DNA from 3 places in the Streptomyces sp. NPDC058307 genome. Region 2 is predicted to be linked to each of the others. Evidence: riboswitches for the same ligand, from Rfam matches in the RefSeq annotation. Region 2 holds a riboswitch; each other region holds the start of a gene.
The links. Region 2 has a riboswitch for cyclic di-AMP ahead of ACFVYN_RS19485 (M23 family metallopeptidase). Riboswitches for the same ligand answer to the same signal wherever they lie in the genome.

Region 1: it holds a riboswitch for cyclic di-AMP, as region 2 does, so the genes downstream of both, ACFVYN_RS11670 (C40 family peptidase) here and ACFVYN_RS19485 (M23 family metallopeptidase) in region 2, are expected to answer to the same signal.
Region 3: it holds a riboswitch for cyclic di-AMP, as region 2 does, so the genes downstream of both, ACFVYN_RS19290 (transglycosylase SLT domain-containing protein) here and ACFVYN_RS19485 (M23 family metallopeptidase) in region 2, are expected to answer to the same signal.

The regions. Positions count from the first base shown of each region.
Region 1 is NZ_JBHVYZ010000012.1:64,154-73,576, forward strand. It holds gene ACFVYN_RS11645 (sensor histidine kinase) at 1-909, opposite strand, end outside; gene ACFVYN_RS11650 (class I SAM-dependent methyltransferase) at 1,042-1,608, shown strand; gene ACFVYN_RS11655 (hypothetical protein) at 1,750-2,136, opposite strand; gene ACFVYN_RS11660 (ATP-dependent Clp protease proteolytic subunit) at 2,493-3,128, shown strand; gene ACFVYN_RS11665 (hypothetical protein) at 3,136-3,441, shown strand; cyclic di-AMP (ydaO/yuaA leader) riboswitch at 3,753-3,964, shown strand; gene ACFVYN_RS11670 (C40 family peptidase) at 3,968-4,441, shown strand; partial or broken gene ACFVYN_RS11675 (DUF6328 family protein) at 4,632-4,919, shown strand; gene ACFVYN_RS11680 (ATP-binding protein) at 5,220-5,678, opposite strand; gene ACFVYN_RS11685 (helix-turn-helix domain-containing protein) at 5,893-6,753, shown strand; gene ACFVYN_RS11690 (DUF397 domain-containing protein) at 6,763-6,984, shown strand; gene ACFVYN_RS11695 (8-amino-7-oxononanoate synthase) at 7,023-8,150, opposite strand; gene bioB (biotin synthase BioB) at 8,299-9,423, shown strand, end outside.
Region 2 is NZ_JBHVYZ010000025.1:21,594-31,016, reverse strand. It holds gene ACFVYN_RS19495 (M16 family metallopeptidase) at 1-261, shown strand, start outside; gene ACFVYN_RS19490 (M16 family metallopeptidase) at 258-1,646, shown strand; cyclic di-AMP (ydaO/yuaA leader) riboswitch at 1,838-2,001, shown strand; gene ACFVYN_RS19485 (M23 family metallopeptidase) at 2,014-2,766, shown strand; gene ACFVYN_RS19480 (GntR family transcriptional regulator) at 2,954-3,649, shown strand; gene ACFVYN_RS19475 (HPr family phosphocarrier protein) at 3,777-4,058, opposite strand; gene ACFVYN_RS19470 (GNAT family N-acetyltransferase) at 4,265-7,102, shown strand; gene ACFVYN_RS19465 (DUF5998 family protein) at 7,145-7,741, shown strand; gene ACFVYN_RS19460 (alkaline phosphatase family protein) at 7,741-8,937, shown strand; gene ACFVYN_RS19455 (thymidine kinase) at 8,987-9,423, shown strand, end outside.
Region 3 is NZ_JBHVYZ010000024.1:93,919-103,341, reverse strand. It holds gene ACFVYN_RS19300 (outer membrane lipoprotein carrier protein LolA) at 1-626, opposite strand, end outside; gene ACFVYN_RS19295 (polyprenyl synthetase family protein) at 866-1,876, opposite strand; cyclic di-AMP (ydaO/yuaA leader) riboswitch at 2,400-2,572, shown strand; gene ACFVYN_RS19290 (transglycosylase SLT domain-containing protein) at 2,578-3,060, shown strand; gene ACFVYN_RS19285 (HAD family hydrolase) at 3,064-3,876, opposite strand; gene ACFVYN_RS19280 (LacI family DNA-binding transcriptional regulator) at 4,040-5,068, opposite strand; gene ACFVYN_RS19275 (carbohydrate ABC transporter permease) at 5,099-5,965, opposite strand; gene ACFVYN_RS19270 (carbohydrate ABC transporter permease) at 5,962-6,963, opposite strand; gene ACFVYN_RS19265 (ABC transporter substrate-binding protein) at 6,960-8,291, opposite strand; gene ACFVYN_RS19260 (arabinogalactan endo-beta-1,4-galactanase) at 8,725-9,423, shown strand, end outside.

The DNA of each region.
Region 1 (9,423 bases), on a different contig from region 2:
ATCCAGCCGGACGCGCCTGCCGCTCGTGTCGAGGCGCCCGACCAGCCTCCGAAGATCAGCCGAAAGGGACTCGACGGCCCCACTGTGATCCGGCCCGGCCCCGCGGCCGGGGCCGCCGGCTGGGGCATCCGCGTCGGGGGTGCGCAACACTTCCAGCAGTCGGCGCAGTTCGTCCAGGGCCTCACGGCCGGTCGCGCTGATGACGCCGAGGGTGCGGTCGACGACCGTGGGATCGGTGTGCCGCATCAGCCGGCCGCCCTCGGCGTTCAGCACCATCACGCTGACACTGTGCGCGAGGACGTCGTGGATCTCGCGGGCGATGCGCGCCCGCTCCTCGGTGACGGCGACCCGGGCCAGGGCGAGGCGCTCCGACTCGGCGAGCGCGGCCCTGCGTTCGAACTCGGCGATATAGGCGCGCCGGGCACGGACGAACTCGCCGAACAGCCAGGCCCCGGCCAACAGGAGTCCCACCGCGAGCGGGGTGAGCAAGGCACCGCGGGCACCCGGCCCCCCGTAGTCCCGCTGCCAGGCGGGAACCCACAGCGCTACGCAGCCGGCGGCGCAGAGCACCGTCGCCGCAGCAGCACGGCGCAGGCCGCGTACCGTGAGGGTGGCCACGACCGCGGCCAGGGCGACGGCGCCGCGTCCCGGTTCCTGTCCCCACACCTGTCCGAGATACTGGGCCCAGAACGCGGCCGTCACCACGGCCGCGACCAGGACCGGTCGGCGGCGGCGCCACAGCAGGGGCAGCACCAGGGCGGCGTACACGACCATCTGTACCCAGACCGGTCGCCAGCCCGGCTGCGGGCGGATCACCGGGGGCACGGCCACCAGCACAATCAGCAGCACGTCCGTCAGCCACGGATGTGCGCGCCGCAGACGAGGCAGGGTCTCCATCAGCCGTTGCACGGCCTCACGCTACGGCCGGGCCCCGCTCCCCGGCATCGTCCTGGCGGGCGTCACCAGGTCCTCCCCCAGTCGTACGGACACCAGCCCGGGATACGACGTCCGGCCACCCGGCGCTCTTCCAGCATGGCCGCCATGTCCATCACCACCGAGTTCCTCAGACGGCCCCTCATGACCGGTGCCGTAGCCGCCAGTTCACGGCGGCTGGCGTACACGATGACCGAGGGCATAGGCCTGGAGCGGGCCCGGCTCGTTGCCGAACTCGGCCCGGGGACCGGGGTGTTCACCGACGCGATCCTCGCCCGGCTCGCCCCCGACGCACGGCTCGTCGCAGTCGAGCTCAACGAGGTGCTCGCCGCCCGGTTGTCGGCCACCCGGCGTGACAGCCGGCTGACCGTGGTCCAGGGCTCGGCCGCCGGGCTGGCCGCCGTGGTGGGCGAACCGGTCGACGCGGTGGTCTCCGGGCTGCCGTGGACGGTCATGCCGCAGGACCGGCGCGGACACATCCTGGACGCCGTGAGCGAAGTCCTCGCGCCCGGTGGCCGGTTCACCACCTTCGCCTATCTGCACGCGGCCTGGACCCCGCCCGCCCGCCAGTTCACCGCCGAACTGGCCTGCCGCTTCGACCGGCTGGAGCGCTCGAAGGCGGTGTGGGCGAACCTCCCGCCCGCCTTCGTACACCGGGCCAGCCGGAGGCTGTGACCACGAGCAGGTGGCCCTCGGCCCAATAGCGGGAAGCAAGCCGAGGGCCCTCGGGACGGCGGTGCGTCCGTCCTGCCCGGCTCAACGCTCCGGGCGCGGGTCAGGTCACTGAGGCGTCAACCGGCCGCGTCACCGTCTTGATCAGCGGCAGGCAGGCACCGCGCGGTGCAGCGGCCCCAGATCTCCATACAGGGCGGCGTGGAAGGCGGCGGTGAGTTCACGGGCCCGCCCTTCGCTGGGCACGCCGTGCAGCATGAAGTACACCGGGCCCGCAAAAGCATCCGATCCTGCCTCCCGCGCGCGGACCAGGCGGACGATGGCGGCCCGCATGGCGAGGTTCACGCTGTCCTGGACGATGTGGGCGGGGCCGGCGCTCAGCGCATCCGCCTTGACCGTCCACCGCTCGCCCTCGCGTTCGATACCCACGTACACGGCACGCTGCGCCTTGGCCGCCCGGTATGCGGCGTCGAACCTGTCGGTGGCATCCGGGATCAGATGGCCGGGGCAGGGGACGGGCACCCGTTGCATAACAGGCATCGTGCCAGGAATCAGCCTGATTCGCCGCAAGCCCCCCAGAGTACGGACGACGGGCCCTCCGGCGCTCGGAAGCTTGCAGACGGTCACTCACGGCTGCCGGTGACCTGGAGCGCGGTGGTCCAGTTGCCTACGCGCCGCCTCGGATCACCTCACGGTTCTGCTCGGCTTTGAGGGCGACGCGGGCTGCCTGAACACACCAGACGATCGTGAGGGAAACCTGCTTCACGATCAGCTTAAACACGGCCTGACCTGCGGTGATTTGTGGATCACTTCAATGCGCCCCATCATCACGTCACGTACGTCCTGTACATTTTTTACGGACAGCCTGCCGCGAGGAGGGGTACGCCATGATCCGACCCACCGCCCGTCACGTCCTGCCCGAGTTCCATGAGCGCACGAGCTTCGGGCACACGACGACGGATCCGTACTCGAAGCTGCTGGAGGAACGGATCGTCTTCCTCGGGACGCAGATCGACGACACCTCGGCGAACGATCTGATGGCGCAGTTCATGTACCTCGAGTACCAGGCCCCCGACCGGGACATCTCGCTGTACATCAACTCCCCCGGCGGCTCGTTCAGCGCGATGTCGGCGATCTACGACACGATGCAGTACGTCAGTTGCGACGTGGAGACGACCTGCCTCGGACAGGCCGGCTCCTCCGCCGCGGTGCTGCTGGCGGCGGGCACCCCCGGCAAGCGGTCCGTCCTGCCGGGCGCCCGGGTGGTGATCCACCAGCCCGCGCTGAGCGAGCCGGTGCAGGGACAGGCGAACGATCTGGCCATCCAGGCCGAGGAGTTGATCCGGGTGCGGGCCCGCCTGGAGGAGATGCTGGTCCGGCACACCGGACGCAGCCCCGAACAGGTGAGCGCGGACATCGAGCGCGACAGGATCCTGGACGCCCGGGGCGCCGTGGAGTACGGCCTGGCGGACGCGATCGTCCCGAGCCGCAGGTCCTCCCACCCCGCACCGGGCGCGAGGTGATCGCCCGATGGTCCCGGACCTTCCACCGCTGCCCGCACTCACGCGCGCCGAGGGCGAGCTGATCGACCGTTATCTCGACGTGGTCGACCTGCTGGGCCGGATCAACCCGGCCCGGCGCGAGGACACCTACGGCGGCCTGCGCGCCGCGCAGGCGCTGGTGAGCAGGGCGACCGAGCTGCGCGACGCGCTGGTGCTGATGCACGGCCGGGGTGAGCGCGAACTGCACGCCGAGACGCTGGCGCGGGCGCTGCGGGTCCTGGACGGCGAGCGGCGTACGGCCCGGGTCACCGTCCCTCCCGAGCCCGACAGTTGATGAGGCGTCCGGACCTGAGTCGAAACGGACCAAACGACGTACCCCCTATTGGAGGAGGCACGGCTCCCTTTTTGCGAGCGTCGAACTTGCGCAACGCGCCTGGTTCGCTACCGGAACGAGGCCCTTCTGTGCTGGTCCGGGGGTCTCCTGACCCCTCGACACCCCTTCCTTCGGGGTCCTTCGAAGGGGTGTCCACCCAAACGGGTGAGTGGTGAGTAACACCACAAATCATCGGTTCCGTTGGGCTTTTCGCACTTTCTTGCGCCAAGATCCCTGTCTGACGACAAGCCCCCGCCGCAGTGGCGGGGCGATCCGGGCGGACGCCGAGTCCTGCCGCCGCCCGGATGACCGGTCGACAGAAGTGGATCGGCAGGAGTGGAGGACCCAAGCACGACGGGTCGCCGGAACGGTCACACCATGACCGGGCCGAGCATCCCTTGGGGTGAAGCCGCGTCAGCGGCCGGGCAACTTCGCCAGCCCGAATCCGACAGGTCATCCTTCACAGGCGGCTGACGAAGGGTTGCGCATGACTGCGCTCAATCGTGTCCCGTCGCTGATGGTCCGGGCCGGTACGGCCTCGGCCTTCGCCATCGCCGCCGTGGGCGGCTCCGTCGTGGTCCCGGGCCTCGCGCCCGACGCCGCGGCAGCGACACCTGCGACGAAGGCACTCAAGGTAGCGGCCTCCAAGAAGGGCTCGCCGTACAAGTACGGCGCCACCGGGCCCCGCCGCTTCGACTGCTCAGGGCTCACGCTGTACTCGTTCAAGAAGGCGGGCAAGAAGCTCCCGCGCACGGCGGCCCAGCAGTACAACAAGACCCGCCACATCGGCGTGCGCAGCCGCAAGGCCGGCGACCTGGTGTTCTTCCACTCGGGTTCGAACGTGTACCACGTCGGCATCTACGCCGGGAAGGGAAAGATCTGGCACGCCCCGAAGACCGGGGACGTGGTGCGACTGCAGAAGATCTGGACGAAGAGCGTCTGGTACGGCCGGGTCAAGTGACGCCCCCGAGGGGGCGGCGGCGACCTGACCTCCCGTCGCCCTCTCGGGCCTCCCGTGACACGGGCTCAGGTGGTTACCCGTGCCGCATGGCCGACCACAGCCGGTGCACCGCCCGCAGCGAGACCCGTTGGAGTGCGCCGGCCGCAACTTCGGCGAACTGCTCCAGGAACTGCGCGTCACCCAGACCGGGGTGCAGATCCTCTTCGCCTTTCTGCTGACCCTGGCCTTCACCCGGCGCTTCCCGTCGCCCGACACCTTCCAGCGCGCCCCGTACGTCACCACGCTGCTGTTCGCGGTGCTCGCGGCGGCCCTCTTCACCGCGCCCGCCGCCCTGCACCGCTCGCTCTTCCAACGCGGCGCCAAGGCCCGCATCGTGCCGGTCTCCTCCCGGCTCGCGACGGTCGGCATGGGGGTTCTGGTGTTCGCGTTCACCGGATCGGTGCTGCTCGTGGTGGACGTGACGACGGGCCGGGCGGGCGGAGTGGCCGCGGGCGCGGCGACCCTGATGGTGTGTGTGGGCCTGTGGGGCACGCTTCCCCGACTGGTCCGGCGGGCGGGCCTCGCCGAGGAGCGCGAGGCGGCACCGGCGCGCCCGGCACCCCGGCCGGCGGAGCACGAGGTGATCAGGCCGCGCGCGGCGGCCCGCCCGGGAGCATCACCCCGAGAGCCGTCACCGCGCCTGCGGCGACCCCGACGACGGCTCGGCCGCCCCAGCGTGCGACAGAGCGCGGCCGGTCTGACACGCGTGCCCGCGGCACCCGCGTCCGCGACCGGTCGGTCACGGCTCCTGCTGGCCGGCGGCGGTGACCGGCTCCGCAGGTACGGTCCAGGGCAGTTCGATGGAGACGGTCTTGCCGCCTTCCCGGGTGGGCCTGACGCTCAGTCTGCCGCCGTACTCCGCGGCGAGCCAGCGGATGATCACCATCCCCCGCCCGTTGTCCTGCTGGACCGCGGCCGGCAGCCGCTTGGGGAAGCGGGGGTGGCTGTCGGTGACCCCGATGCGCAGGTGTTCGTCACGCTCCAGCTCGATGTCCACCGTGAAGGTGGGTGACTGCCCGAAGGTGTGCTGTACGGCGTTGGTGGTGAGTTCGGAGACGATGAGCCGGACGGTCTCGGCGGCGTCGGTGGTCGGCGGCAGCCCCCACTCCGCCAGTGTGGTCAGGACATAGGTGCGGGCCGCGGAGACCGAGGCGGGTTCGCTCGGCAGAGTGACGGATGCTTCCAGGTGGTCTGCCATGGCGACGTCGTCCCTTTCCCACGGGACCGGAGTCCGACACGGTGCGGATGGTTCGAGTACGGTCCCGGACTGGTGGTTCATCGTCAGAGTGCCATCACCGAGGCCGTGACGGGTGCCGATCCACCAAGATGTGCATATATCTGTCGCTCGAAGCGGTGAACTCCGCGACGCGAGACCGTATGCGGGCGGCTCGCACGGAGTAAGGAGTAGCGCCATGCAGCACGGCCCCGCGGTGCGTCGGCGAAAACTGGGCGCCGAACTGCGTGCGCTGCGCGCGAGTGCGGGGCTCACCAGCGGTGAGGCCGCCCGGCTCGTGGGCTGGCACCAGTCGAAGGTGAGCCGCATCGAGACCGGTGCCAGCGGCGTGAAGCCGGCCGATGTGCGGTTACTTCTCGACGCCTACCGCGTGGGGGACGCGAATCTGCGGGAGCTGCTGATGGTATTGGCGGGCTCCGACGAGACCGGCGGCCGGCACCACTGGTGGCACGCGTACCGGGGTGTCCTGCCGCCGACGTACCGGGACTTCATCAGTCTGGAGGCCCAGGCGAGCGCGATGCGCACGCTGGAGACCTCGGTCGTGCCCGGGCTGCTGCAGACGCCCGAGTACGCCCGCGCGGTGACCCGGGCCGCGGTGGATGGCCTCGACGACGAACGTCTCGACGCACTGGTCAAGGTGCGGCTGGCCCGGCAGGACATCCTTCGCGCGCAGCCGCCTCTGGAGTTGAGCGCCGTCCTGGACGAGGCGGTGCTGCGGCGGGAGGTCGGCGGTCCCGAGGTGATGGCCCGGCAGCTGAGGAGGCTCCTGGAGGCGGCGCGGTTGCCTCAAGTGCGGCTGCAGGTACTGCCGTTCACTGCCGGGGCGCATGTGGGTATCACGGGGCCTTTCGTAATCTTCTCATTCCCGCGCACTTCTGATCTGGATGTAGTTGTTCTCGACCACTTGACGAGTAGCCTCTATCTCGAGCGGAAAGAAGACCTCCAGGCCTACACCGAGGCCTTCAACACCCTTCAGTCCCACGCCCTTTCGCCCGAGGACTCGTTGGATTACCTCGCCGCGATGGGTGACGGCGCGTAAGGAGGCACCATGTCTGCACTGCCTCGGAACGTATCCACCACTACGGAACTGCCCGAAGTGCGCTGGCTGCGCAGCAGCTACAGCACCGGGGCGAACAACTGCGTCGAGACGGCGAGGCCGTCGGCCGGGCCCTGTGCCGGGCTGCTCGCCGTACGCGACTCCAAGAATCCGGACGGACCCGCGCTGCTCTTCTCCCCCGAGAGCTGGGCGGGCTTCACAGCCGCGTTCTGACCGTCAGACCATCAGGAGCACGGCCGTGTCACGCCGACTCATGGTCGTGTTTCGCCGATCACACGCACAGCGCGTTCGATCTGCTCCTCGGAGAGGTCCGCGCGGGCGGTCAGCCTGAGCCGTGAGATGCCGTCGGGCACGGAAGGGGGCCGGAAACAGCCCACGAAGAGCCCGGCGGCACGGCAGTTCGCCGCCCACTGCACGGCCTCCTCCGGGGAGGGCGCGCGCACCGAGACCACCGCGGCGTCCGGACGTACCGCTTCCAGACCCGCGGCGGTCAGGCGTGCGTGCAGTCCGGTCGCCACCTCGCGCGCGCGTGCGGCCCGCTCGGGCTCACGGCCGAGCAGCCGCAGGGCCGCGAGGGCGGCTCCCGCCGACGCGGGGGCCAGACCGGTGTCGAAGATGAACGTCCGTGCCGTGTTGACCAGGTGTTCGACGACCCGTGCGGGGCCGAGGACGGCACCGCCCTGGCTGCCGAGCGACTTGGACAGCGTGACCGTGACGACCACGTCGTCGGCGCCCGCGAGTCCCGCCGCCTGCGGGGCGCCGCGGCCGCCGGCGCCGAGCACACCCAGACCGTGGGCGTCGTCGACGACCAGGCCGGCGCCGTGCTCCCGGCATGCCTCGGCGAGGGCGGCCAGGGGCGCCGCGTCGCCGTCGACCGAGAAGACCGTGTCGGACACGGCGATGGCCGGGCCGTCGTGCGTGCCGAGCGCCTTGCGCACCGCGTCCGGGTCGGCGTGCGCGACGACCTGGGCCGTGCCGCGGGCCAGCCGGCAGCCGTCGATGAGCGAGGCGTGGTTGCCCGCGTCGGAGACGATCAGCGAGCCGTGCGGCGCGAGCGCGGTGACCGCGGCCAGGTTCGCCGCGTATCCGGAGGAGAAGACGAGCGCCGCCTCGAAGCCGCAGAAGTCGGCCAGTTCGCGTTCGAGTTCGGTGTGCAGCCCGGTGGTGCCGGTGACGAGCCGGGACCCGGTGGCGCCGCCGCCCCAGGTCCGCGCGGCCGCCGCGGCGCCTTCGACGACCTCGGGATGGCGGGCCAGGCCCAGGTAGTCGTTGCTCGCGAGATCGAGCAGCGGCGAGTCGGCCGGACGCGGCCGCAGGGTCCGTACGAGTCCGGCCCGCCGGCGCGCCGCCGCCTGCTCGTCGATCCAGCCGAACGCCATGGGTCCTCCGGGGCTTTTGTAGACAACGGACAGACCCTAGCGGCAGCAAACGCTACCCACGGTGTGGCAATACCCACACGTCGAAGCGGGTGTGTTGTCCGATCCCTACCTTGGCCAGGGGCGGGTCCGTAGGACAGGATCGGCTCTCATGGACCTGCTGAACACGCTGGTGGACAAGGGGCTTCGGCGCGAGCTGCCGACCCGCGAGGAGGCGCTGGCCGTGCTGGCCACCTCCGACGACGACCTGCTCGACGTGGTGGCCGCGGCCGGAAAGGTGCGCCGGCACTGGTTCGGGCGCCGGGTGAAACTCAACTATCTCGTCAACCTGAAGTCCGGGCTCTGCCCCGAGGACTGCTCCTACTGCTCGCAGCGGCTCGGCTCCGAGGCCGGTATCCTGAAGTACACCTGGCTCAAGCCGGAGCAGGCATCCCAGGCCGCGGCGGCGGGCCTTGCGGGCGGCGCCAAGCGGGTCTGCCTGGTGGCCTCGGGGCGCGGTCCGACCGACCGTGACGTGGACCGGGTCGCGGGCACCATCAAGGCGATCAAGGACCAGAACGAGGGCGTCGAGGTGTGCGCCTGTCTGGGTCTGCTCTCCGACGGCCAGGCCGAGCGGCTGCGCGAGGCGGGCGCGGACGCCTACAACCACAACCTCAACACCTCCGAGTCGACCTACGGCGACATCACGACCACGCACACCTACGCCGACCGGGTCGACACCGTGAACAAGGCGCACGCGGCCGGCCTGTCCGCCTGCTCGGGCCTGATCGCCGGCATGGGCGAGAGCGACGAGGACCTGGTCGACGTCGTCTACTCGCTGCGCGAGCTGGACCCCGACTCGGTTCCGGTCAACTTCCTGATCCCGGTCGAGGGCACCCCGCTGGCCAAGGAGTGGAACCTCACCCCGCAGCGCTGCCTGCGCATCCTGGCGATGGTCCGTTTCGTCTGCCCGGACGTCGAGGTCCGTATCGCGGGCGGCCGCGAGGTCCATCTGCGCACCATGCAGCCCCTCGCCCTCAACCTCGCCAACTCGATCTTCCTGGGCGACTACCTCACCACCGAGGGCCAGGCCGGCAAGGCCGACCTGGAGATGATCGCCGACGCCGGCTTCGAGGTGGAGGGCGCGGGCGAGGTGACACTGCCGGAGCACCGGGTCACGTCCGGGGGTGGGTGCGGTTCCCACGAGAGCGCCGGCTGCGGGTCGCACGCGGACGGCGGGGTCTGCGGTACGGCCGCCCCGGCCGCGCCGACGGTCAGCGAGCCCCGTACGGATCTG
Region 2 (9,423 bases):
CGTGCCGACGAACTGTGCCGTTTCGCCGTCCTGTTCGGCGACCCCCAGCTCGCCCTGACCGCCGTACAGCGGGTCCTGGAGGTGAGCGCCGAGGAGGTGCAGGAGGTCGCCAAGGCCAAGCTGCGCCCCGACAACCGCGCGGTGCTCGTCTACGAGCCCACCGCCCCGGCCGAGATCGCCCAGAGCGCCGAGGACGCCGACGCCCCGGACTCCGCGGCCACCGTGGAAGCGACCGACGAGAACGAGGAGGCGGCCAAGTGACCGAGCTCGCCGCGATGGAATTCCACCCGCAGCCGCAGGCGGGCGAGCCCAAGGTCTGGGCCTTCCCCGCCCCCGAGCGCGGGAAGCTCGACAACGGCCTCACCCTCCTGCGCTGCCACCGCCCCGGCCAGCAGGTCGTCGCCGTCGAGGTGCTCCTGGACGCGCCCCTGGACGCCGAGCCGGCCGGCCTGGACGGTGTCGCCACGATCATGGCGCGCGCGTTCTCCGAAGGCACCGACAAGCACTCCGCCGAGGAGTTCGCCGCCGAGCTGGAGCGCTGCGGCGCCACCCTCGACGCGCACGCCGACCACCCGGGCGTCCGCCTCAGCCTCGAAGTGCCGGCCTCCCGCCTCGCGAAGGCGCTCGGTCTGCTGGCCGACGCGCTCAGGGCGCCCGCGTTCGCGGACAGCGAGGTCGAGCGGCTCGTCCGCAACCGCCTGGACGAGATCCCGCACGAGCTGGCCAACCCGTCCCGGCGCGCCGCCAAGGAACTCTCCAGGGAGCTGTTCCCGGCGGACTCGCGCATGTCGCGCCCGCGCCAGGGCACCGAGGAGACCGTCGAGAACATCGACTCCGCGGCCGTACGCGGCTTCTACGAGAAGCACGTGCGGCCCGCCACCGCGACCGCCGTGGTCGTCGGCGACCTCACCGGCATCGACCTGGACGCGCTGCTCGCCGACACCCTCGGCTCCTGGACGGGGTCCACGGGCCGGCCGCGCCCCGTGCCGCCGGTGACCGCCGACGACACCGGCCGCGTCGTCATCGTGGACCGCCCCGGCGCCGTCCAGACGCAACTGCTGATCGGCCGTATCGGCGCCGACCGGCACGCACGCGTGTGGCCCGCGCAGGTGCTCGGCACCTACTGCCTCGGCGGCACCCTCACCTCCCGCCTGGACCGCGTCCTGCGCGAGGAGAAGGGCTACACCTACGGCGTACGGTCGTTCGGGCAGGTCCTCAGGTCCGCCCCGGACGGCTCGGGCGCCGCGATGCTCGCCATCAGCGGCTCGGTCGACACCCCGAACACCGGTCCCGCCCTGGACGACCTGTGGAAGGTGCTGCGCACGCTGGCCGAGGGCGGTCTCACCGACGCCGAGCGCGATGTCGCCGTACAGAACCTCGTCGGAGTGGCACCGCTCAAGTACGAGACGGCCGCGGCCGTCGCGAGCACGCTGGCCGACCAGGTCGAGCAGCACCTGCCCGACGACTACCAGGCGACCCTGTACCAGCAGCTCGCCGCGACCGGCACCGTCGAGGCCACCGCGGCCGTCGTGAACGCCTTCCCGGTGGACCGGCTGGTGACGATCCTGGTCGGCGACGCGGCCGCCATCAAGGAGCCCGTCGAGGCGCTCGGCATCGGCGAAGTCAAGGTCGTGACGGCCGAGTAGAGGAGCTGGACGTCAGGAGCCCTGGTGACGCAACAGCCACCAGGGCTCCTGGATGTCCGAATTGGGCAGGAGGTTGCCTGTCTGCCCTGTGGGATGCGCTACAAACCCCGTGATCGGTTTGGGGATTGAAAGTGGCCCCGCTTAGCGTCCTCTGGGCTGTCCGTCAGGCACTGCGCCGCGCCCGCGGCACCGGACAGTCATCGCCGAGTCCCCGCATGGCGTAAGTCAGGGGAGCCGGGGACCCATCACAAGTCCCTGGGGTGAATCGGACGCCCGCGCACCGCGAGGGGGTCCGTAGGAGACCTTCCTGCTCCGAACCCGTCAGCTAACCCGGTAGGCGAGAAGGAAGGAAAGGACCAGCCACCACATGGCGTTCACCTGCGCCACCGGGAAGCACCGTCGTCCCGGCCGTATGAAGCGCACCACCGCCCGCGCGGCGGGTGTCGCGGCCCTCGCCACCACCGGCGTCATCGGCACCATCGCAGCCCCGGCGTTCGCCGCCGACAACTCCGTGGAGCAGACCGGCCTCATGCCCGTCGTCAGCGTCGGGGAGTCCCTCGCCGACCAGCTCGACGCCCAGGCCGAGGCGCAGGCGCAGGCCGCCGCGCAGAAGAAGGCGGCGGCGGAGGCCAAGCGCAAGGCCGAGGCGCGCGCCAAGGAGATACGCGAGGCCAAGGAGCGCGCCGCCCGCGAGGCCGAGCGCAAGCGCCTCAACCGCTTCGTCGCCCCGATCTCCGGCTCCTACGTGTCCACCGGCTACAAGACCGGCGGCTCCCTGTGGTCCTCCGGCAGCCACACCGGCATCGACTTCCACGCCGCCAGCGGCACCTCGGTCCACGCGGTCGGCCGCGGCACCGTCGTGGAGACCGGCTGGGGCGGGTCGTACGGCAACCAGATCGTGATCAGGATGGCCGACGGCACGTACACCCAGTACGGCCACCTGTCGTCCATCGGCGTCTCGGTCGGCCAGTCGGTCACTCCCGGCCAGCAGATCGGCCTCTCCGGCGCGACCGGCAACGTCACCGGCCCGCACCTGCACTTCGAGGCGCGCACCACTCCCGAGTACGGCTCGGACATCGACCCCGTCGCCTACCTGCGCTCCCACGGGGTCAACGTCTGACGCCCACCGCGCGACCGCCACGAGGCCCCGGCTCCCGAGCCGGGGTTTTCGTCGTTTCCGGGGCCCCGTTGTCCAAAAAATATCCCCGGATTCCCGTCCGCCGTCGGAAATTCCCGCTCATTGCAATAGAGTCACTGAACACACGTCAATCGGCGACGTTTCACGGGGATTAAGACGGAGGTCGGACATGCGTATTCCGGCGCACTCGGTATGCACGGCGATCCGCGACGACATCGTCGCCGGAGTCCACGAGCGCGGGAGCCGGCTCACCGAGGAACTGCTCGCCCGCCGCTACGGCGTCTCCCGGGTCCCGGTCCGCGAAGCCCTGCGCACACTGGAGGCCGAGGGCTTCGTGGTGACGCGGCGCCACGCGGGCGCGTGTGTGGCAGAACCGACCGAGCAGGAGGGCGCCGACCTCCTGGAGATGCGCATGCTCCTCGAACCGCTCGGTGCCTCCCGGGCCGCCCAGCGGCGCACCGAGGCCCATCTGAAGGTGCTGCGCGGCCTGGTCAGGCTGGGGCAGGAGCGGGCCAGGCGCGGCAACAGCGACGATCTGCGCTCCCTGGGGGGCTGGTTCCACGAGACGCTCGCGCAGGCCTCCGGCAGCCCCGCGCTGACCTCGATGCTGACCCAGCTGCGCCACAAGATCGCCTGGATGTACGTCGTGGACGCGCCCGCCAACCCCGTGGAGTCGTGGGCGGAGCACGGCGCGATCGTGGACGCGGTGGCGCGCGGGGACAGCGAGCGCGCGCGGGCGATCACGACGCTGCACACCGAGCGCTCGGGCGCGGCGCACCGGCTGCGGTTCACCTCCGGGCCGGACCGCACGGACCGTGTGAGGACCTCGCAACATCCTGTAAACGTGACAGGTCTGCGGCATTAACACGGGCGCCGTATACAAAGAGGGAGTAATTCGCGGGGCGCTATTTCCGCTGCCCGCAAAAGGGAAATGCGAAGGGCCCGCCCGGTAATTCGGACGAGCCCCTCGGTGCTTTTCAGGGCACCTTCCCTCAGACGGTCTCGGGAAGCTCCTCGAGCCCCTCGGCGACCAGCTTGGCGAGCCGGTCGAGGGCCGCGTCCGCACCCTCGGCGTCGGAGGCGAGGACGATCTCCTCGCCGCCCTGGGCGCCCAGGCCGAGAACGGCCAGCATGGAGGCCGCGTTGACGGGGTTGCCGTCGGCCTTGGCGATCGTCACCGGGATGCCTGCGGCCGTGGCGGCCCGGACGAAGATGGAAGCGGGGCGGGCGTGAAGGCCCTCGGCCCAGCCGACGTTGACGCGGCGCTCAGCCATGTGATGCTGCCCTTCGGTTCTCAGGGTTGTCTAGACCAGTTTCCCACACGTGAAGCGCTCCCGGACAGGCCTGAAGTCCTGCCGGGGGGAGTGGTCGGACCGCGGCCTCGGCCCGACTTCCGTCCCTGTGTGTCCTCGTGTGTCCTCGCGCGTTCTCCACAGACTGCCTCGCGCCGTTGTCGTACGCGAGCCGTACTCTGGGGCCCATGCAGAGCGCGTCGGACCGGCACGAGTATCCCGCCCACTGGGAGGCCGACGTGGTGCTGCGCGACGGCGGCACCGCGCGTATCCGGCCCATCACCGTCGACGACGCCGATCGCCTGGTCAGCTTCTACGAGCAGGTCTCGGACGAGTCGAAGTACTACCGCTTCTTCGCGCCCTACCCTCGCCTGTCCGCCAAGGACGTCCACCGCTTCACGCACCACGACTTTGTGGACCGGGTGGGACTCGCCGCCACGGTCGGCGGCGAGTTCATCGCCACCGTACGCTACGACCGCATCGGCGCCGACGGTATGCCCGCCACCGCCCCCGCCGACGAGGCCGAGGTCGCCTTCCTGGTCCAGGACGCCCACCAGGGGCGCGGCGTGGCCTCCGCCCTCCTCGAACACATCGGGGCCGTCGCCCGCGAGCGCGGCATCCGGCGCTTCGCCGCCGAGGTGCTGCCCGCCAACGTCAAGATGATCAAGGTGTTCACCGACGCCGGCTACACGCAGAAGCGCAGCTTCGAGGACGGCGTCGTACGCCTGGAGTTCGACCTGGAGCCCACCGACCGCTCGCTCGCCGTGCAGTACGCGCGCGAACAGCGTGCCGAGTCGCGGTCCGTGCAGCGGCTGCTCACCCCCGGCTCCGTCGCCGTGGTGGGCGTCGGACGCGCCCCGGGCGGTGTGGGCCGCAGCGTGCTCGGCAACATCAGGGACTACGGCTTCACCGGCCGCCTGTACGCCGTGAACAAGGCGTTCCCCGAGGAGCAGAAGGAACTCGACGGCATCCCCGCCCACCGCTCGGTGCGGGACATCGACGGCCCCGTCGACCTCGCGGTCGTCGCCGTACCGGCCGAGCACGTGCCCGAGGTCGTCGCCGAGTGCGGGGCACACGGCGTGCAGGGACTCGTCGTGCTCTCCGCCGGGTACGCCGAGAGCGGCCCCGAGGGGCGCGAGCGTCAGCGTGAACTCGTGCGGCACGCACGCGCGTACGGCATGCGGATCATCGGCCCGAACGCCTTCGGCATCATCAACACCTCCCCGGACGTCCGCCTCAACGCCTCACTGGCCCCCGAGACCCCCCGCCCCGGCCGGATCGGCCTGTTCGCCCAGTCCGGCGCCATCGGCATCGCCCTGGTCTCCCGGCTGCACCGGCGCGGTGGCGGCGTCACCGGCGTGACCGGCGTCTCCACCTTCGTCGCCTCCGGCAACCGCGCGGACGTGTCCGGCAACGACGTCCTGCAGTACTGGTACGACGACCCGGACACCGACGTCGTCCTCATGTACCTGGAGTCCATCGGTAACCCCCGCAAGTTCACCCGCCTCGCCAGACGTACGGCGGCGGCCAAGCCCCTGGTCGTCGTGCAGGGCTCGGGCACCGCCCCGCAGGGCCACGCCGTCCGCGCCACCCGCCTGCCGCACGCGACGGTGTCGGCGCTGCTGAGGCAGGCCGGAGTGATCCGCGTGGACACCATCACCGAACTCGTGGACACCGGCCTGCTGCTCGCCCGCCAGCCGCTGCCCACCGGACCCAAGGTGGCGATCCTCGGCAACTCCGAGTCGCTCGGCCTGCTCACGTACGACGCGTGCGTGGCCGAAGGGCTGACGCCCTCACCCCCGCTGGACCTGACCACCGCGGCCGCGCCGGAGGACTTCCACGCGGCCCTCGCGCGCGCGTTGGACGACGACCACTGCGACGCGGTGATCGTGACGGCCATCCCGGGGGTCGGCGAGGGGTCCGCAGGCGACGCCGCCCTCGCCGAGGCGCTCAGGTCCGCGGCGGAGCAGGTCCCCGGCAAGCCGGTCCTCGTGGTCCACGTCGAACTCGGCGGCCTCGCGGAGGCCCTGTCGGCGGCGACCAGCACCGCTCCCCAGGCCGCCGCGGGTCCGCCGAAGATCCGTGCCGACCATCCTTTCCGCGCCCTGGACCGGCTGCGCGCCACACCGGTCCCCGCGGAACCGTCCGCCCCCGGGAACGGCGACCGCCTCATCCCCGCCTACCCCGCCGCCGAGCGCGCGGTGCGGGCCCTGGCCGATGTCGTGCAGTACGGCCAGTGGCGCCGGGAGTCCGCCGAACCCGGCAAGGTGCCCGCGTACGAGAACATCGACGAAAAGGCCGCCGCCGCCCTGATCGACGGCCTGCTCACGCGCGGACAGGGCCTCACCCTCGGCACCGAGGACACCTGCGAGCTCCTCACCACGTACGGCATTCAGGTCCACCGGGCCCTGCCCGCCGCCACCTCCGACGCCGCCGTCCAGGCCGCCGCCACCCTCGGCTACCCGGTCGCGCTCAAGGCCACCGCCCCGCACCTGCGCCACCGCGCCGACCTCGGCGGCGTACGCCTGGATCTCGCGGACGAGGAGCAGTTGCGGCGGGCGTACGCCGAGCTGACCGAGCTGTTCGGCGCGCCCGACGAACTGCGGCCCGTGGTGCAGGGGATGGCCCCGCGCGGGGTGGACACCGTGATCCGGGCCGTCATCGACCCCGCCGCCGGCGCCGTGCTGTCCTTCGGGCTGGCCGGGGCCGCCTCCCAGCTGCTCGACGACACCGCGCACCGGCTGATTCCGGTCACCGACCGGGAGGCGACCAGCCTCGTGCGCTCGATCCGGACCGCGCCCCTCCTTTTCGGCTGGCGCGGTTCCACCCCGGTCGACACCCCCGCACTGGAGGAACTCCTGCTGCGGGTGTCCCGGCTGGTCGACGACCATCCCGAGGTCGTCGCGGTCACCCTGGAGCCGGTCGTCGTCGCCCCGCGCGGCCTGAGCGTCCTCGGCGCCTCCGTACGGCTCGCGCCACCGCCCGCCCGCGACGACCTCGGCCCGCGGACCCTTCCCGCGTACTGAGCGGCCGCGAGCGGTGCCTCGCAGTCAGTGGTCCACCGTAGGATGGACGTCATGGCCAAGACCAGTACGACGACCCAGGGGCTGCGTGCGGCGATCGAGCGCAGCGGCTACTACCCGGCCCTCGTGGCCGAGGCGGTGGAGTCCGCGCTGGGCGGCGAGCCCATCCGGTCGTACCTGGTCCACCAGGAGACGACGTTCGACCAGAACGAGGTGCGGCGGCACGTGACCGTGCTCGTCCTCACCGGCAACCGCTTCATCGTGAGCCACACCGACGAGCAGGCCGCGGACAGCACGTCCCCGACGCCGTACGCCACCACCTCCACGGAGTCCGTGAAGCTCGGCCGGATCTCGTCGGTCGTGGTCAGCAGGGTCGTCGCCAACCCGGAGCAGTACCAGCCGGGCACCCTGCCCCGCGAGGTCGTGCTGACCATCGGCTGGGGCGCCGTCTCCCGCATCGACCTGGAGCCCGCCGCCTGCGGCGACCCCAACTGCGAGGCGGACCACGGCTACACCGGCAGCTCCACGGCGGACGACCTCAGCCTGCGTGTCAGCGAGGCGGGGGACGGCCCGGACACCGTGCGCCAGGCGCTCGCCTTCGCCCAGGCCATCTCCGAGGCGACCGCGGACGTAGCTCGCTAATGGCGCAGCCCGCCACGTGGGACCACCCGGAGCCCCTCGCCCTCGACACCGCCCCCGTCCCCGAGTACGGCACCGGTTCCCTCGCCGACCTGCTGCCCACCCTCGCCGCCGGCATGGCCGTACCGGACATGACCGCCACGATCCAGGAGCTCACGCCCTCCGACCGGAACTGCGTGTTCCTGATCGACGGCCTGGGCTGGGAGCAGCTGAAGGCGCACCCGGACGAGGCGCCCTTCATGGCCTCCCTGCTGGCCACCTCGCGCGGCGGCACCGGCCGCCCCCTGACCACCGGCTACCCGGCGACCACCGCGACCTCCCTCGCCTCCGTCGGCACCGGCAAGCCGCCCGGCGCCCACGGCCTGCCGGGCTACACCGTGCGCAACCCGGCCACCGGCGAGCTGATGAACCAGCTGCGCTGGCAGCCGTGGACCAAGCCGCACGTCTGGCAGCCGTACCCCACCGTCTTCCAACTCGCCGAGCGGGCCGGGGTGCACGCGGCCCAGGTCTCCTCGCCCACCTTCCAGAACACCCCGCTGACCAAGGTCGCGCTCAGCGGCGGCACCTTCCACGGGCGGCTGTCCGGGGAGGAGCGCGTGGACCTCGCGGCCGAGCAACTCGCCGCCGGTGACCGCTCGCTGGTCTACACGTACTACGCGGAGGTCGACGGCGCGGGACACCGCTTCGGCGTCGACTCCGACACCTGGCGCGGACAGCTGATGTACGTGGACCGCCTGGTCCAGCGCCTCGCCGAGCAACTCCCGCCGAACAGCACGCTGTACGTCACCGCCGACCACGGCATGATCGACATCCCCTTCGACGAGCAGCACCGCATCGACTTCGACGAGGACTGGGAACTGCGCGCCGGTGTCGCCCTGTTGGGCGGCGAGGGCCGGGCCCGCCATGTCTACGCGGTGCCGGGCGCCGCAGCCGACGTGCTGACCTGCTGGCGCGAGGTCCTCGGCGAGCAGTTCTGGGTCGCCTCGCGGGACGAGGCCATCGCGGCGGGCTGGTTCGGGCCGCCGGACCACTTCGACGAGCGGGTGTACGACCGGATCGGCGACGTGGTCGCCGCCGCCCGCGACGACGTACTCCTCGTCGCCTCCGAACGGGAGCCGAAGGAGTCGGCGATGGTCGGCAACCACGGTTCCATGACCCCCGCCGAGCAGCTGGTCCCGCTGCTCGAAGTACGCTCCTGAAGCCGACCCGCCCCTGTCGCCCACAGAACCGAAAGGTGCTCGACCTCCCATGCCCGAGCTGGTGTTCTTCTCCGGAACCATGGACTGCGGGAAGTCCACACTGGCTCTCCAGATCGAGCACAACCGTTCGGCGCGTGGCCTGACCGGCATCATCTTCACCCGCGACGACCGGGCCGGCGAGGGCAAGCTGTCCTCGCGGCTCGGACTGGTCACGGACGCGGTCGAGGTCGAGGACGGCCAGGACCTGTACGCCTACCTCGTCGACCACCTCTCCCGCGGCGGCCGCGCGGACTACGTGATCGCGGACGAGGCGCAGTTCCTCACGCCGGAGCAGATCGACCAACTCGCCCGTGTCGTCGACGACCTGGACCTCGACGTCTACGCCTTCGGCATCACCACCGACTTCCGCTCCAAGCTGTTCCCCGGCTCCCAGCGCCTGGTGGAACTGGCCGACCGGGTCGAGGTCCTCCAGGTCGAGGCCCTGTG
Region 3 (9,423 bases), on a different contig from region 2:
ACCGTCACCGACGTGGTCTTGTCGGCGGCCTTGAGGGCGCCCTGGGCGAGGTCCTTGGGGGTGGCGGGGAGCTCTTCCTTCTGCTTCCCGTCGCTCTTGGAGGCCGTGGTGTGGAAGACCGAGTTGGACTTGCTGTCGTAGCCCCACACGTCCTTGCCGTTGTGGATGAGGCTGTACTCCGCCGCGTTCTCCAGCAGCGAGACCTTCTGCCTGTCCTGGCCGTCGGCCGCTACGCGCAGTGTGTGCGTGCCGGAGGCCAGCTCGGTCAGCTTGGTGGTGGGGTCGGCGGACGAGCCGTCGCCCGAGCCGGAGGGCCCTGCGGACGAGCCGAGCGAGCTCTCCAGGCCGCCGAGGTTCGGCAGACCGAGATCGGTGGTGATCTTCACGGTGCCGGACAACTGCTGCACGTCCGACGCGGCGATCTTCTCGATGAGTTCCTGTGCGCTGATCTTCGGCAGGTTGGGGTCGCCCGAGTCGGCGAGCGCCGGGACCAGCCCGATGGTCGCCGCCGCGACTCCCATCACCGTGGCCGGCACGACGTACCGCGCGGCCTTGCGCCGGCGCGCGGAACGCAGTTCTTCGGCGTCCGCCGCGGTCGCGCTGTCGTCGGATTCGTACGGTGCCATGTGTGCCTTACCTCCGTCGTCGGCGGCGGCTGTCAACTCCCCCTGCGTCCACCCGTAGCCGCCATTCTCACCCGAATCGGTGAGGAGTGGTGTTTTCCGTGATGTCCATCTGACCAAATCGGCCATGAGAATGCGTCAGACCACGGAGCCAACTCCGTGTACACCTGGGGTATGACACGACACGCCGACGCCCCCTACGACCCGTAGGGGGCGTCGCTCTGGCGAAAGACCGGCCTGCGCTAGCCCGCGCGATGCACCACCGCGTCGCACAGCTCCATCAGCGCCGCCTTCGCGTCGCACTCCCGCAGCGGGGCCAGGGCCGCGCGCGCGTCCTGCGCGTAGCGCGTGGTGTCCCGGCGTGCCTGCTCCAGCGCGGGGTGCGCGCGCAGGGCCGCCAGCGCCTCCGCGTGCCGGGCGTCGTCCGTGAGGTCGGAGTCGAGCAGCTCGCACAGGGCGATGTCCTCGGCAAGGCCGAGCCGGGCGGCCCGCTCCCGCAGCCGCAGCACGGGCATCGTGGGGATGCCCTCGCGCAGGTCGGTGCCCGGCGTCTTGCCGGACTCCCGGGAGTCGGAGGCGATGTCCAGCACGTCGTCGGCGAGCTGGAAGGCGACACCGAGGCGCTCGCCGTACTGGGTCAGGACGTCCACGACGGTCTCGTCGGCGCCCGACATCATGGCCCCGAAGCGGCACGAGACCGCGACGAGGGAGCCCGTCTTGCCGCCGAGCACGTCGAGGTAGTGCTCGACCGGATCGCGGCCGTCCTGCGGCCCGGCCGTCTCCAGGATCTGCCCGGTGACCAGGCGCTCGAACGCCTCCGACTGCACCCGGACGGCCGCGGGCCCGAGGTCGGCCAGGATGTGCGAGGCGCGGGCGAACAGGAAGTCGCCCGTCAGCACGGCCACCGAGTTGCCCCAGCGGGTGTTGGCGCTGTCGACACCCCGCCTGACCTCGGCCTCGTCCATGACGTCGTCGTGGTACAGCGTCGCGAGGTGGGTCAGCTCCACCACCACGGCCGACGGCACCAGGCCCGGCGCATAGGGGTCACCGAACTGGGCGGCGAGCATCACGAGCAACGGCCGAAACCGCTTTCCACCCGCCCGCACCAGGTGCTGCGCGGCCTCCGTGATGAAGGGGACCTCGCTCTTGGTGGCCTCGAGCAGTCCCTCCTCGACAGCCGCCAATCCGGCCTGGACATCGGCTTCCAGAGCCTGGTCCCGCACGCTCAGCCCGAACGGCCCGACGACGGTCACGAGGGGTCTCCTGTCTGCTGGTGTCTACTGGCGGTCACACGGAATGTCGATAGGTCGCTGCCCTCACTCAAGTCAGCGTATCCGGTCACCTTTGGATCACCGATAGCGCCCGCCCCGTCCATGCCAGGCGGTATCGGATCACGACCGGTATGTTTTTGATCATCTGATAAGAACAAATATCTATCGACTTGTACGGAATGGACCGCTATTGCGGGATGGGCACCGGAGCAGCGGACCCCACGGGCCGCCGGTTGAGCATGAGTTGAGACTCTTGCCCCTTTTGCACCTCTTGCGATCCACTGTGACTTGACCCACTCGTGCGGACGGACCGGCATGAATCCGGAATCTGGCGATCCGCCTTTGCCCGTGCGTGAGTTGAGGCTTGGCGAACGCAAAGGATCAAGCGCCTCAAATGCCTCGTACCAAGGTCAATAGGCATCGCATGTGAATTCGCCACTTGTTTCGGACATGTGCTCTCGCATACGTTCCCGGCCTGTCGGGCGGACGCCGAATCCTGCCACCGCCCGTACACCCACCGAGAACCACGGCAGGAGCGGGGGAACCAGGTAGACCGCCGAACCGGATGTCTTCGGACATACCGGCACGGCTTGGGGTGAAGTCACGCCATTCATAGGCGAGGCCGGGCATCTCCCGCCCGAACCCGACAGCTCACCTCGCAGGCGACGGAGAGGAACTTCACCATGTCCGCTGCCGCTCAGCACCGACGTACCCGCACCAGCCGTCTCGTCCGCAAGCTCGCCGTCGTGGGCACCGGAGCCGCCGTACTCGCGCTCCCCCTCATCGGCGCCACCACCGCGTCCGCGGCCACCCCGGCCGTGCAGACCGCGACCACGCTCGGCTACTCCGACACCCTCGACGGCTGGATCCGGGCCTCCCTCGCCGTCATGGCGGAGCACGGGATTCCCGGCTCCTACGACGGCATCTACCGCAACGTCATCCGCGAGTCCTCCGGCAACCCCTACGCCATCAACCTCTGGGACTCCAACGCGGCCGCCGGCACGCCCTCCAAGGGCCTGCTCCAGGTGATCGACCCGACCTTCAACGCGTACCACGTGGCCAACACCTCGTGGGACCCGTACGACCCGGTCGCGAACATCACCGCGGCCTGCAACTACGCGGCCCAGCGGTACGGGTCCATCGACAACGTGTTCGGCGCGTACTAGGAACTAGGCCTCACGGAACAGTCCTTCGAGGACGACGGCGACGCCGTCGTCCTCGTTCGACAGGGTCACCTGGTCGGCCACGGCCCTGAGTTCGGGGTGGGCGTTGGCCATCGCCACGCCACGGGCCGCCCAGTCGAACATGGGGATGTCGTTGGGCATGTCCCCGAAGGCGATCGTCGTCTCCGGCCCCAGGCCCAGGTGTCCGGCGGCCAGCGCGAGGCCCGTCGCCTTGGTGATGCCGCATGGCTGGAGTTCGACGGTCCCGGGCCCCGACATGGTGACCGTCGCCAGCGAACTCACCACCGAACGCGCCGTGACCGCCAACTCGTCGTCGGACAGGTAGGGGTGGCGCAGCAGCACCTTGCTGATCGGCTCGCACCACAGGTCGTCGCGCCGGCCGACCCGTACGGCGGGCAGGGTCGGGTGGGGCATCAGATAGCCCGGTTCGATGAGCGTGAGCCCGTCGACACCGTCCTGGTCCACAGCCGCGTACACCTGACCGACCTCGGCCTCGATCTTGCCCAGCGCGGTCTCGGCCAGCTCCCGGTCCAGGGTCACCGACCAGAGCAGACGGTCCGCGCCGGCGTCGTACACCTGCGCGCCCTGTCCGCACACCGCGAGCCCCGTGCTGCCGAGGTCGTCGAGCAGGGGCCGCACTCTGGGCGCCGGCCGTCCCGTCACGACGAGATGCCGGGCCCCACCCGCGGCCACCCGGGCGAGCGCGGCCAACGACCGGTCGGAGAAGGTGTCGTCGGCGCGCAGCAGCGTGCCGTCCAGGTCGGTGGCGATCAGGGCATATGCGGGGGAGGCGGCCATGATCAGAGAATACGGATGGTTGGCCCCCGCGACTCGACGCGAACCGGACGGCTGCTGCTTTCACATCCGTTGACGTGCGTTCCGCTTCCGGGGTGCCGCAGAGCGGGGCCGCTGCCGCTCCGGGGTGCCGCAGAGCGGGCCGCTGGCGCTCCGTCCCATTCGCCTATGCCGAGTCCCGGACCACCAGTTCCGTCGGGAGGATCACTCCGGCCGTGTCCTCGCCGGCGATCTGGGCCAGCAGCATGCGGACCATCTCGGCGCTGATGCGGTCGAAGGGCTGGCGCATGGTGGTCAGGGCGGGGGCGATGGCGGTGGCCGCCGGGGAGTCGTCGAAGCCGCCGACAGCGATGTCCTCCGGCACCGCACGCCCGGCCTGCTGAAGGACGCCCACGACGCCGAGGGCCATGAGGTCCGAGGCGACGAACACCGCGTCCAGGTCCGGGGCCTGGGCCAGCAGGCTGCGGGCGGCCCGTTCGCCGCCGCTGCGCCGGAAGTCGCCCTCGACGACGAGCGCCGGGTCGTAGGGCAGCCCGGCCTCGGCGAGCATGTCCCGGTAGCCGGCGAGGCGGTCGGGGCCGCCCGGCATGTCCAGCGGCCCGGTGACCATGCCGATGCGTCGGCGGCCGCCCGCGAGGAGATGGCGGACCATGTCCTGCGCGCCCTCCCGGTCGGCGGCGGCCACGTAACTCACCTTGGTCCCCCGCCCTATCGGCTTGCCGCAGACCACCAACGGGATCCCGGCGTGGTGCAGTTCGGCCGCGACCGGGTCACCGCTGTGGTTGGAGAGCAGCAGCACCCCGTCGACGTGGCCCGAGGTGATGTACCGGGTCAGCCGGCGCCGGTCGTCGTCGCTCTCGGCCAGCATCAGCAGCAGCGGGATGTCGTGCTGGGCGAGCCGTTCGGTGCAACCGCGCAGCAGGATGTTGAAGTTGGGGTCCTCGAAGAACTTCTCCTGCGGCTCGGTCAGCAGGAACGCCACCGAGTCCGACCGGCCCGTACTGAGGCTGCGGGCGTGCCGGTTGACCACGTAGCCGGTCTTCCTGATGGCGGCCTCGACCGACCGCCGGGCGGCGGCCGAGACGTAGTGGCCGCCGTTCAGGAAGCGGGAGACGGTGCCCCGCGAGACGCCCGCCTCCCGGGCCACGTCGTGGATGGTCGGGGGCCTTCGGCGTCCGTTCGCGCTGGTGGTCATGTTCCTCGTTCGTGAAAGTGGGCCTGGGCCTCAGGCCTTGACCGCGCCGCTCATCAGGTCCAGCGACCAGAACCGCTGGATCACCAGGAAGAGCCCGATCAGCGGCAGGATCGCGAGCAGGCATCCGGTGATGACCAGGGTGTAGAGCGCGGGCTGCGAGGCGCCCTGGGCGAGCAGCGTGTACAGGCCGAGGGTGATCGGGAACTTCTCGTCGTCGGCCAACATGACGAAGGGCAGCAGGAAGTTGTTCCAGATGCCGACGAACTGGAAGAGGAACACCGTGATCAGCCCGGGCATCATCATCGGTACGGCGATCCGCGAGAAGATCCGCCACTCGCTGGCGCCGTCCATGCGGGCGGCCTCCATGAGTTCGGCGGGCACGGACGCGGCCGCGTAGATGCGGACCAGGTAGACGCCGTACGGCGACAGGATCGACGGCAGCAGCATCGACCAGTACGAGTCGGCCATGCCGAGCTTCGACAGCAGCAGGTACTGCGGTACGGCCAGCACGATCGACGGCACCAGGACGCCGGCCAGGATCATCTTGAAGATGGCCTCACGGCCGCGGAAGCTGTAGCGGCCGAGCGCGTAGCCGCCGGCGGCGGAGACCGCGGCGGAGAGCAGGGCGCCGAGACCGGCGTAGAAGGCCGAGTTGGCCATCCAGCGCCAGAAGATGCCGTCGCGGTAGGCGGTCAGGTCGCTCAGGTTCTGGAAGAGGCCGGTGCCGGGGGCGAGGGTGAAGGTGGAGAAGAGCTCGGACCGGTCCTTGGTCGCCGCGACGACCACCCAGGCGATGGGGATCAGGCAGTACAGCGCGCCGAGGATCAGGACGATCGTGGGCACCCAGGCGGTGCGGCGGGCGGCCTTGGGGCCGGCGGTGAGGGTGAGGGGGGTCATGCCCGGTCCTCCCGGGTGTAGCGGTCGGAGATGCGCAGCAGGGTGAAGGAGAGGACGAACGTGGCCAGGGCCAGGACGACCGCGGTGGCGGAGGCGCCGTAGATGTCGGACTGGAGGAAGGCCTTGTCGTAGATGGCCATCAGGGGGCTCCACGAGCTGGGCAGGCCGTTGGTGAGCGGCTTGAGGGCCATGGGCTCGGTGAAGACCTGGAGGGTGGCGATCACCGAGAAGAAGAAGGTGAGCACCAGGGAGGGCATCACGATCGGGATCTTGATCTTCAGGGCGATGCTCAGATTGGTCGCGCCGTCGATCCTGGCCGCCTCGTAGATGTCAGCCGGGATCGCCCTGAGGGCGGTGTAGATGACGATCATGTTGAAGCCGGTGCCGCCCCAGACCGCGATGTTGGCGAAGGAGAGGTACAGGTTGCCGCCGTCGAACAGGTCGGGCTGCGGGAGGCCGAACTTGTCCAGCAGGTAGTAGAAGGGGCTGACGTCCGGCAGGTACAGGAAGCCCCACATGAGGGCGGCGATGATGCCCGGCACCGCGTACGGCAGGAAGATCATCAGCCGGGCGAAGGGCGCGCTGCGTGCCTTCGGGGTGTCCAGCATCAGCGCGAACAGCAGCGCGAGGCCCAGCATGGTCGGGATGACGATGAGGCCGTATCCGAAGGCGCGCAGCACGCTGTGGCCGAACTCGGAGTCGTTGAGGACGTCGGTGTAGTTGCCGATGCCGTTCCACACCTGTGAGCGGGCACCCTTGCCGAGGCCGATGCCCTTGACCTGGACCTTGTGCAGGCTCAGCCAGATCGCGTACCCGATGGGCACCACGGTGAAGGCGGCGAAGAGGGTCAGGGTGGGCACCAGGAACCAGTACGGTGCGCTGCGACCGCGACCACGGCGGCGGGGGCGGCTGGGGCGGACGGACGGGGCGGTGCCGGTGCCGTCCGCCAAGGGCCCGGCCTCGATGAGGTCGGAGCCCTTGAGCGGAGCGCTGGTCATGCCTCGGTCACCTCGAAGCCCTGCTTCTTCATGTCGGAGAAGGTCTTCGACTGCACGGTGGCGAGGGCCGAGTCGAACTGGGACTCCTTCTTCGACTTGGTGGCCTTGCCGAAGGCGTCCTGGAAGGTGGTGTAGGCCGTGTTGACGTTGGGGCCCCAGGCCGCGGCGGCGGTGGTCGCGGCGATCTGGCCGGCCGTCGTGTAGAAGTCCGCCTGATTGGAGAAGAACTCCGGCGTGGTCAGGACGTTCCCGGACTGGCCCTTCGTGGCGGCCGGGTAGATCGCGACCTCCTTGACCAGGGCGGCAAGGGCCTCCGGGTCGGTGTTCAGCCAGGTGGCGAACTTGGCGGCGGCCTCGGCATGCTTGGAGTCGGTGGAGACACCGGTGGAGGAACCGCCCCAGCTGCCGGTGACGTTCTCGCCGGACTTCCACTGCGGCAGCGGGGCCATGCGCCACTTGCCCTTGGTGTCGGGCGCGGAGGAGACCAGCACCCCGGGCGCCCAGACGGCGGAGACCCAGGCGAGGTGGGTGCCCTTGTTGAGGGCGTTGTTCCAGGCCGGGGTGTACATCGGCTGGTTGTCGATGACGCCCTCCTGCACGAGCCCGCCCCAGAACTCGGCGACCTGCTTGGTGGCCGCGTCGTCGATGCCGACGGTCCACTTGCCGGCCGAGTCGACGGTCCACCACTTGCCGCCGGCCTGCTGGGCGAGACCCGCGAACAGACCGGGGTCGTTGGCCGAGAAGGTGGTCAAGTAGGCGTCCGGGACGGCCTTCTTGGCGGCGCGGGCGGTCTCGGCGAACTCCGTCCAGGTCTTCGGGACGCTCAGTCCGTGCTTCTTGAAGAGGTCCTCGCGGTAGTAGAACATCAGCGGGCCGGAGTCCTGCGGGATCGCGTAGAGCGCGTCCGAGCCGAGGGTGACCATGCCCCACAGACCCTCGGCGAACGCGGACTTGGTGTCACCGGCGTACTTGGAGATGTCGGCGAGGACGTCGTTGGAGACCAGGGTGGGCAGCGACTGGTACTCGACCTGGATGAGGTCGGGGGCGTTGCCGGCCTTCTTCGCGGTGATCAGCTTGGACAGGATCTCCTGACCGCTGGCCTGCTTGGACACGGTGACGGTGATGTCCGGGTTCTTCTTGTTCCAGATCGCGGCGACCTTCTCCATGTTCGGCGCCCACGACCAGTAGGTCAGCTTGACGGGCCCGCTGCTCGCGCCGGAGTCCTTGTCGTCGGAACCGCCGCAGGCGGCGAGGGTGCTCGTGAGGCCGAGGGCTGTGGCCCCGGCAAGGATGCTGCGCCTGCTGATCTGGCGGCGGTTGATCGACATCTACATCTCCCCTGACTTGGAACCAGCCGGTCTCGGACATCCGCGTACGCGGCAACCGCCGTGGGGGGAGGTTCTGCGGACGTGACCGAGAGGCTGTGCGCGAGGGCCGCGCGGCTCTGTGATCGTGCACAGTAGAGAATTGTTTCGGCCCCTTGTCAATGGCGGGAGCGTGGGGTTACCTACTTGTTGCCCGCCGATGACAGGGGTGAGGGGAGCGTGAGGGGAGCTGTGCACGATCACAGAAAATGAGGGTTTTCCTTGGTCGTCCGGCGTTTCGCCGACTCCCCTCACCCCGCTCCCCCACCCCGTCCCCCGACCCTTCCCCCCAACCTCCTCCTGGCCCTTCCCCGGTTGCTCCACCGGCCCTTCCCCGGCCGCCGAAGGCACCGCAGAGCCGGTAACCCCGTGACCGTCCGCGAAAGGACCCTTTGAGATGCGCAGACGCAGTGTTCTCACCGCTGCCGGAGCCGCCGCGCTGGCCGTTCCCGTACTGGGGGCGGCGCCGGCCGTGGCCGCGCCGGCCGCCGTCCGGCGGGGGTGTCTGGACATCCGGGGCGTGGACATCTCCTCGTTGCCGAAGAACGAGGACCACGGCGCCGTGTACCGCACGGCCGACGGCCGCCGCGAGGACCCGGTCCGTCTTCTCGCACAGGCCGGCGTCACCCACGCGCGCCTCAAGGTGTGGGTGAACCCGGCCGACGGCTACAACAACAAGGCGCACATCCTGCCGCTGGCCCGCCGCCTCAAGCGGGCCGGGGTCGGCATCTGGATCGACTTCCACTACTCCGACAGCTGGGCCGACCCGGCGCACCAGACCAAGCCGGCCGCCTGGGCGGGCCTGGACGTGGCGGGCCTGACCAGGGCGGTCTACGACCACACGGCCGACGTCCTCGGCGCACTGAAGCGGCAGGGCACCCCGGCTCAGCTGGTGCAGATCGGCAACGAGCTGAACGGCGGCCTGATCTGGCCCGAGGGCAACTGGGAGCACTTCGACACCATGACCGCCTTCCTCAAGGCCGGTCTGAGCGCGGCCCGCGACACCACCCCGCGCGTCCGCACGATCCTGCACCTGGCGAACGGCGGCGACAACGGGCTGTACCGCTGGTGGTTCGACAACGTCCTGTCGTACGGC